Regions from separate parts of the Shewanella sp. GD04112 genome, predicted to be linked through region 2. Evidence: predicted binding sites of a transcription regulator. Region 2 holds the regulator's gene; the other holds the start of a gene.
The links. The regulator FliA, encoded in region 2, starts transcription of late flagellar genes. The targets are predictions, from matches to a motif close to CTAAAGNTNNNNNNNNNNNNGCCGATA.
Positions count from the first base shown of each region.

Region 1 (4,534 bases), 2.6 Mb from region 2:
AGCATAGGGTGAAGCGAGGGAGCAGAGCAACTTCATCAAAAAATCCTTCTATATGACTGACATTAAAACGATTAAGACTAATTATTTGTCATTAACACTCAACCGATTACCAATACTTCTCGACGGTAATTTGTCCCGGAGCGCGGCGTAAATTCTTTGCGAGCCCCTTGTCAAGCAACGCGGCCTGCGCGCCACTGATCATCCCCGGATTACCACAAATCATCACCTGTGAATCCGCCGCGCTGAGCGCTAAACCGACTTTAGCCTCAATCTCCCCCGAGACTAAGCCATCGGGGATACGACATTGCAGTGCATCGTCAAGCTTTTCACGGGTGACGGTTAAACACAGGATAAACTGATCAGGATATTGCACCGAATAAGCCTTTAATTTATCAAGGTAAGCTAAATCTTTAGCTTCGCGGACACCATAGACGAGCACGACTTTTTCGAAACGCTGCCAAGGCTCTGCCGTATCGAGCATAGATAAGAATGGCCCCACGGCCGTGCCCGTGGCTAACAGCCATAAGTGACGGCCTTGCCCTGCTCCCTTAGGGATCTCATCTAAAGTCATAAAGCCTGTGGCTGTGGGAGTGATCTCGATTTCATCCCCGATGGCAAGATTTTGTAATTGTGGGGATAACTGGCCATCTTCTACGGCGACAGCCAAGATTTCGGCATAGGGTTTATCGGGGGAATTAACCAGGGAATAGGCTCTAGCGACACGCTTATCATCTTGCAGCTGACTGAGTTTAATAAATTGACCCGGAATAAAGGGCGCCAGTTCGGCCGCTATCCGCAGCGAAAATAATTTATCACTCCAATCAATACGTTCAATAACACGTCCCCTAGTCCACATAACTCGCCCTCAAGCAAAACGTTAAATAGACCCCTAGCATAGACTGTTCTCTGCGCAACAAAAACCCCTTATTGCAAGGGGCTTAAGACAAGGGAAATGGCAACAACATTGAGTGCTAAGCGCGGGACATTATGCGCTAGCCGTTTGTGCCTCATCAGGTTTCTTATTGAAGCTATCTCGGAAGGCCTGCAATCCCTCTTGCACTAATCCATAGGTTTTATCGACGCCATCAGCAATATCCCCTTGCAGCACTTTAAGGCCGGACAAAATATCCCGCGCCTCCTTAAAGCCATTATCGATAGCGCCACCTATGATGCTCATAAAACTGTCAAGCTGATCATTTAGACTCATATTCGAATTTTGCTGTTGGTGAATGCTAAAAAATTGCGTCGCAAAACTCACAATCCTATCGGCCGTCGCCTCGGGAGAATAATCGACCTGATTGTCATAGTTAGTTTGAGTAGCATTTGGCCCCATCGAAGTCGCTAATTCTTTATCTATCGCTTCAATTGCCGCGCGATAAAGTAACGCCATGGATTGATCACCGGATTTTAGACTCACTTCTTCCTGTGCCGACAAAATAGCCTGATTCATTAGCTGCTTACTGGTTTGGTATGCAGTTTGTTTTCCGGGCGCTTCCACATTTTTCGTCTTTTCACTATTAGCAGCGGCATTGTCAGCATACTTCTTATGGGGCGTAGAAGGCGTCTGTACCTGCGCAGGGTTGTTGATTTCCATGATACAAAATCCATTCAATTTGGGGTGACTCTATTATCGACCAAAATTTGAGCAACTTTAGTATTTTTCTCAATTGCAGTACCATCACAATCTAAGGCAATGATACCCATAATGAATCTATTCGCCTCAGCGTCGCACTTGCATGCGCTCATCAGATAAGGATATACGGCATGGCAACTCCCCAATGGCTAGCAGTGGTTACTCACTCCTTGCGAACCATCCGCTTAAATAAACTTCGGCTATCACACACTCTACTGTTAGGCCTGTTACTCTTTACCAGCATAGGACTCAGCCCCATCAATCAAGCTTTTGCCGATAATCGATTGATTATTTTGGTAAGGCATGCCGAAAAAGCCGACGCTCCAGCAGGCGATCCGTCCCTTTCAGATGATGGCCATGCACGTGCCCTCGCGCTGGTTAGCGCATTGCAAAGGACGCAGATCTCGCAACTGATCGCGACCCAATATCAAAGAACTCAGCAAACCTTGTTGCCTATGTCTTCGGAGCGGCATCTGCCTATTACTGTAGTCGCAGCCGAAAAACCACTCGAAGCCCATATCCAGCAAATCGTTGAACAAGTACATGCCGTGAAAGGTAACAGCTTAATCGCGGGGCATTCCAATACCGTCCCACTTATCATCAAGGCTCTTGGCGGCCCAGAAATCCCCACCATAGCGGAAGATGATTACAGCCAGCTGTTTTTACTCTCCATCCATGATGGACAGCCAGCGAGCCTTATCTCCACCCGTTATGGACACGAATAGAGGATAACAAGATGCAAGAATTGAATTGGTTTATGTGGGGACTGGATCTCTTCTCAGGGCTATTTTTAATCCTAGTGGGCTTTGTCGTTCTAGCGATTGTGTATATGTATATCGCCGACAAGCTACAAACCAAGCAGGCCGTGCGCCACAACTACCCTGTGATAGGTCGCTTTCGGTATTTATTTGAGAAACAAGGCGAGTTTTTTAGACAATACTTTTTCGCACAGGACAGGGAAGAATTGCCCTTTAACCGCGCCGAGCGGAGCTGGGTATATCGAGCCGCGAAAAACGTCGACAGAACCATCGCCTTTGGCTCGACACGCCCGCTAGACAGCACGGGCGCCATCATGTTTATGAATACCGCCTTTCCTACTCAAGATGAAGATATCACGCCAATTCTGCCTCAAACCATTGGCCCCCATTGCCGTGAACCCTACACCACTAAGGCCATTTGCCATATCTCCGCCATGAGCTTCGGTGCCCTGTCACGCCCTGCAGTCACCGCCTTATCCCACGGCGCAGCGCAGGCGGGATGTTGGTTAAATACCGGAGAAGGTGGCTTAAGCCCTTACCATTTAAAAGGTGGCTGCGACTTAGTCTTTCAAATTGGTACCGCTAAATACGGTGTACGTAATGAGCACGGCCATTTAGACGATGACAAGCTCAAAGAAATCGCCGCCCACCCCGAAGTTAAAATGTTTGAAATCAAAATGAGCCAAGGAGCCAAACCAGGCAAGGGCGGTATCTTGCCGGGGATAAAAGTCACCGAGGAGATCGCCAAAATTCGCGGTATCCCGCAGGGCCATGATTCCATTAGCCCCAATGGTCATATCGAGTTTAAAAATGTGGGCGATATTCTGGATATGATTGCCAGAGTACGTGAGGTCACGGGTAAGCCCACTGGCATTAAGGCCGTACTTGGGGACGTGCAATGGCTCGAAGATTTTTGCGATGAAATTGAGCGCCGTGGCGAAGCCTCTGCCCCCGACTTTTTTACCTTAGACAGTGCTGACGGCGGCACGGGCGCCGCCCCTCAACCCTTAATGGATTATGTGGGCTTGCCCCTTAAAGAGAGTTTACCCATATTAGTCAATATCTTAATTCAGCGAGGGCTGCGTAAACGCATTAAAGTGATCGCCTCAGGCAAACTCATTGTGCCATCGAGGGTCGCTTGGGCGCTCGCCTTAGGTGCGGACTTTATCGCCTCGGCCCGTGGCAATATGTTTGCCCTCGGATGTATTCAAGCGCTGCAATGCAACAAGGATACCTGCCCGACGGGTATCACGACCCATAATAAGAAACTCCAACAAGGTCTTGATCCTAGAGACAAATCGACTCGTGTGGCTAATTATAACCATAACCTACACCACGATTTAGCCCTTATCGCCCACTCCTGTGGCGTGACAGAGCCAAGGCAGCTCAAGCCGTCCCATGTGAGGATTGTGCTCGAGAGTGGTTTGTCGGTTTCGCTGGATAAATACTATTCCCATATCAATCAATAGTTAACTTGACACTGTATGCATTTTGTACGACTTTCGTCTAAAGTTAATTTAGCAAAAGGTAATTTGAACGCGTATCACAAAAGGGGTAAGATCCGTGATACACGCTTGAGATTAAACAACTGCATATTAAGTTAAGGAAACACTGTGAAAGCAAGCTTTGTAAGCCATATGCCAGACAGTAAAACTGCCAGCACAAGCTGTAAGAGCTGTAATCGCTTGACTGAGATCGAAGGCGAATTAGTGTGTTTTCGTGAAGGCCAAGTGATTCGACTCACTAAAATTGACGAATCGACCACCAAATTCAATCTGTTATGTGAAGGTTGGAAGGCAGGAAAACCAAAGGGAATATAATTTCTTATATTCCCTATTTCGTTTGTCTCATCGCTTAATTCAGACCACGAACATCCGCGTTATATTCATTAGTTCTACGAATAATCCCTGCTAACTCAAGTTCTTGATTCATTTTTGCTAGCGTTAAACGTCTTGTGGTCACTTTAAGGCCTGCGTTTAACTCTGCGTGAATGCGTTGTAGCGAATCATAATCCACACCGCGCTTTTTAAGGGTTGCCATAATCGCAAACCAATCTGTGCTTACTTTCTCTTCTCTGCCTTCAATATTGACTCTTAATGCCATATTTTCCATGCCAAGCACCTCTTATCGTTATTTGCTTGGA
Region 1 covers NZ_JAOEAL010000001.1:4,146,363-4,150,896, forward strand. The annotation lists gene N7386_RS18215 (glutathione S-transferase N-terminal domain-containing protein) at 1-36, opposite strand, end outside; gene N7386_RS18220 (ferredoxin--NADP reductase) at 107-856, opposite strand; gene N7386_RS18225 (DUF5610 domain-containing protein) at 986-1,594, opposite strand; gene N7386_RS18230 (phosphoglycerate mutase family protein) at 1,765-2,358, shown strand; gene N7386_RS18235 (FMN-binding glutamate synthase family protein) at 2,370-3,860, shown strand; gene N7386_RS18240 (hypothetical protein) at 4,005-4,211, shown strand; gene N7386_RS18245 (hypothetical protein) at 4,246-4,503, opposite strand.
Region 1: the regulator FliA is predicted to act here: its motif matches at 1,629-1,655, upstream of N7386_RS18225 (DUF5610 domain-containing protein).

Region 2 (4,534 bases):
AACCGTGCAGCTCATCGAGCAGCGCTTCAAACTCGTCATCGGTAATATCATCGCTAGCGCTTGCGGATGTCGCTTGAGGCTTATTTTGCACCGCAGGGGCAGCATCGGCTTGTGGAGCAGAAATTCCTGGGCCTTTTCCGGCGCCGTGCAACGCATCGAGTAATGCTTCAAACTCCGCTTCATCGATTTCATCGATACTGGAATCTGAAAGCTCTGATTTCTCAATCGGCATTTCTTCAACGGCGGCAACTTCAACCACTGTTTCTATGACAGGTTCGGGCTCAGGTTCTGGCAATGGTTCAACTTCGGCACTACTTTGACCTGACTCGGAAGGAAGCGGCTCACCGGAGCTGAGCATTTTCAATTTAGCCAATAATGCAGGATCTGCTGGGTCTTGTTGCTCGCCTTGTTGGGTTTGAGCAAACATAGTGTTAATCGCATCGACAGCCTGAAGAATGATGTCCATTAACTCTGCGGAGACACTGCGCTTGCCAGTGCGTAATAAATCGAAGGTGTTTTCTGCTTCGTGACAGACATCCACCATGGGAGTGAGACTAAGGAAACCCGCACCGCCCTTTACAGTATGAAACCCCCTGAAAATGGCATTTAGCAAGTTAGTATCATCAGGATTGTTTTCAAGCGCGACCAGCTGCTCTTGCAGCAACTCAAGAATTTCGCCCGCTTCAATTAAAAAGTCCTGGAGTATCTCTTCATCTACATCAAAGGCCATCAAATTGACTCCCAGTTAGAAACCCAGACTCGACAGCAGATCATCGACTTCATCTTGACCGGTAACGACGTCTTGACGAAGCTCGGCATTCATTATCGGTCCTTCAGCTTCAATATTATTTTTCTGAGTAATCTGACTCTCAATCACGGGTTGCTCACCAAATACTGTCAGCATAGACACCAGATTACTTTCAACTTCCATCACTAGATCGATCACCCGCCGGATCATTTGTCCAGTCAGGTCCTGAAAATCCTGCGCCATCAAAATCTGGTTGAGCAATTCGCGTAAGCGATTGGAATCCAATTCGCTACGTGACATCAAATGCTGCACATTGTGGCAAAGCGCTTTAAAATCGCTCAGAGCGATTTCACGGCGCATCAATTTGTCCCAAGAAGGCATCACTTGTTGAATATTCGCCGTTAATGCATTAGCGAGCGGCAAGCACTCTTCTACCGCATCCATGGTTTTATTCGCTGCTTGCTCGGTCATGTCAATGACATAACTTAGCCGTTCCTTAGCATCGGGAATTTCGGTATTCGCAAGTTCAACCAAACGATTATCAACTTGGAAATCCATTAATGCGCTGTGAAGTTGCCTTGTCAGTTTACCAACTTCATCAAAGAGCTCCCGTTGAAGTGGAGCCGCGAGTTCCCTAAATAAATCATCTGCTTGAGCTTGTTCATTTGCGCTTAATAGTTCAACTAAACGCTGAGCCTTCTCGAGCGTAATGAGCCCTGATGTTTGTGACTTCATAGCTCATCCCTGCTTAAGCGAGTCGTTCGAATATTTTATCTAACTTCTCTTTAAGTGTTGCTGCGGTAAAAGGTTTAACCACATAGCCGTTAACACCGGCTTGTGCGGCAGCAATAATTTGTTCACGTTTTGCTTCAGCGGTAACCATTAATACGGGTAAATGCTTAAGGGAATCGTCAGCCCGAATAGCCTTCAGCAAATCAATACCCTGCATACCTGGCATGTTCCAGTCTGTCACGACAAAATCAAAGTCGCCCTTTTGTAACATAGGCAGCGCAGTTGAGCCGTCGTCTGCTTCTTGGGTATTGTTAAAGCCCAAGTCTCGCAACAAGTTCTTGATGATACGTCTCATTGTCGAAAAGTCATCAACGATGAGAATCTTCATATTCTTGTCCAAGGTTTCCTCCGGTGAGCCGACATTCTGTGCTCAATAAATAATTATACTTATGTCCAATGCTTGAGTTTGCCTTTGAGCCGCAACATTGCCTGACTTAATATCTGGCTAACTCGCGATTCACTTACCTCAAGAATGGCGCCAATTTCTTTTAAATTCAATGCTTCATCGTAGTATAACGATAGCACTAGCGCATCTCTTTCGGGCAATAATTTTATCGCCTCAACTAGTGCTGAATGAAACTGGGTTTCTGCTAACGCTTCATATGTACCATCACTGACATTATCGCTCGAAGTGAGTATATCCTGCGATACGCCTAAGTCTTCTATCCCTATGATTTTACCAACAGAAACATCGTTAAGAATATGATGGTACTCATCGAGCGTCATATCAAGTTTTTCTGCAATTTCTGTGTCGCGTGCATCACGACCCAACACTTGCTCTAACTCATCAATGGCTTGAGCAACTCGACGATTATTACGATGAACAGAACGGGGAACCCAGTCGCCACGACGGATCTCATCCAACATGGCGCCACGGATCCGTATGCCGGCGAAGGTTTCAAACTTTGCACCTTTGCCACCATCAAACTTGGATGATGCTTCTAATAACCCCATCATCCCCGCTTGAAGCAAGTCATCGAGCTGCACTGAGGCAGGTAATCTGGCGAGCAAGTGATGTGCAATTCTTTTAACCAACGGTGCATACTGTTCAACGATTGACGTTTTACTGTCTAAACAAGTATACGCTGCGGCTTTATTCACTCGTTTTTTCCTCTTGAAAATCTGGTCGCTGAACTAAACGCTCAACGAAAAACTCCAAATGCCCACCAGGTTGCTGTGGTACTGGCCAGCTCATGATTTTATTCGCTAGGCCATGGTACGCAATCGCAGCTGGAGACTTAGGATAAGCCTCAACCACTAACTTTTGTTTACGCACTGATTTGCGAAGGTTTTCATCAAACGGAATGGTCGCAACCAGTTCGAGTGCCACGTCCAAGAATCTGTCGGTCACTTTACTGAGTTTAGCAAACAATTCCATACCTTCGCGCAAACTGCGCACCATATTAGCAACAATTTTAAAGCGGAAAACGCCGTGTTCGCGGCTGAGAATTTTGATTAACGCATAGGCGTCAGTGATAGAAGTTGGCTCGTCACAAACAACCACCAACACATCCTGTGACGCACGGGAGAAACTGAGTACCATGTCAGAAATCCCCGCGGCAGTATCCACGATGAGGATATCAAACTGGGTGCGCATCTCACTAAAAGCACGAATTAAGCCCGCATGTTGCGCAGGGCTCAACTCTACCATGCCTTGAGTTCCTGAGGTCGCAGGGACAATGCCTATGCCCTTAGGACCACGGACGATAATATCATCCAGCTCAGCATCGCCAGAGAGTACATGGGAAAGGTTACGTTCAGCACGGATCCCTAACATGACATCGACGTTTGCTAAGCCTAGGTCGGCATCAAGCACTAAGACACGCTTGCCCTTTTCGGCTAATGCTACTGCGGTATTGATAGACACGCTGGTTTTACCCACGCCACCTTTACCACCCGTAACCGCGATTACTTTCACTTTTTCGTTATAGGGTTGATTCATCATACGTAAACCACTTGCTTGATCCAGGGTCATAACTCTACTCAAATGCACAGGTCATATTATCTGACCACGCTGTGTCTGGTAACGATTGTTGTTCAGTGTTTTCTAAGGCCGCTAACGCCTGCTCTGCGAGCAATAAAGTATCGGCAACTTTCATATCTTCGGGCACTCGCTGCCCATCCGTAACATAACTTAATGGCAACCCACTTTGGATCAACACACTTAATGCACCCGCTAACGACACGGACTCATCGAGTTTGGTGAGTACAACACCAGATAATGGAATGCGTTTAAAGTGATTTACAGCATCCTGTAGCACACGGCGCTGTCCTGTGGCAGACAGTACCAGATAACTGCGGATAGGTATTCTGCTATTTGCAGTTAAATTATCAAGTTGCTGGTAAAGCCGCATATCTCGTTGGCCCATTCCTGCGGTATCTATCAATACTAGCTTGCGATTTCTGAACTGATACAGTATTTGCTCTAGCTCAGCAAGATCATGGGCTTGCTTAACTGGGCATCCCATAATTTTGCCATAGGTGGCCAATTGCTCATAGGCGCCAATACGATAATGATCTGTCGTGATCAAGGCGACTTGATCCGCACCATGATGGGCGGCGAAACGAGCCGCTAATTTGGCTAAAGAAGTGGTTTTGCCTACACCCGTTGGGCCAACCAGCGCTACAACGCCACCTTGCTTAACGATATCATCGCCTTGATTATCAAGCATATTAGCTAGACTTTGTGGCAAGGCACGAACTAATTCTGCCGGGGTATAGTGTTGACTAAGCGCCGCTAACTTGTTCGCAACAGCAGGCGAAAACTCCGCTTCCAGTAACTTTGACTCCAGCATCGCACCCACAGGGTCGATACGTTTTTTGTGTTCAGTCATCAGCGCAGACACTTGATGAGTAAGCAAATTGCGTAAGGATGCTAACTCATCACGCATCGCTTCAATATCCGCATTTTGCTTCTGTGAAACCTGCGGCTTCTTATCGAAAGCCTGTCCCATATCTCGGCGCTCAGCTTTTGGCGCGGCTGGAGCTTGTAGA
Region 2 covers NZ_JAOEAL010000001.1:1,519,392-1,523,925, reverse strand. The annotation lists gene N7386_RS06800 (chemotaxis protein CheA) at 1-730, opposite strand, end outside; gene N7386_RS06795 (protein phosphatase CheZ) at 746-1,483, opposite strand; gene cheY (chemotaxis response regulator CheY) at 1,497-1,880, opposite strand; gene N7386_RS06785 (RNA polymerase sigma factor FliA) at 1,928-2,641, opposite strand; gene N7386_RS06780 (MinD/ParA family protein) at 2,634-3,515, opposite strand; gene flhF (flagellar biosynthesis protein FlhF) at 3,520-4,534, opposite strand, start outside.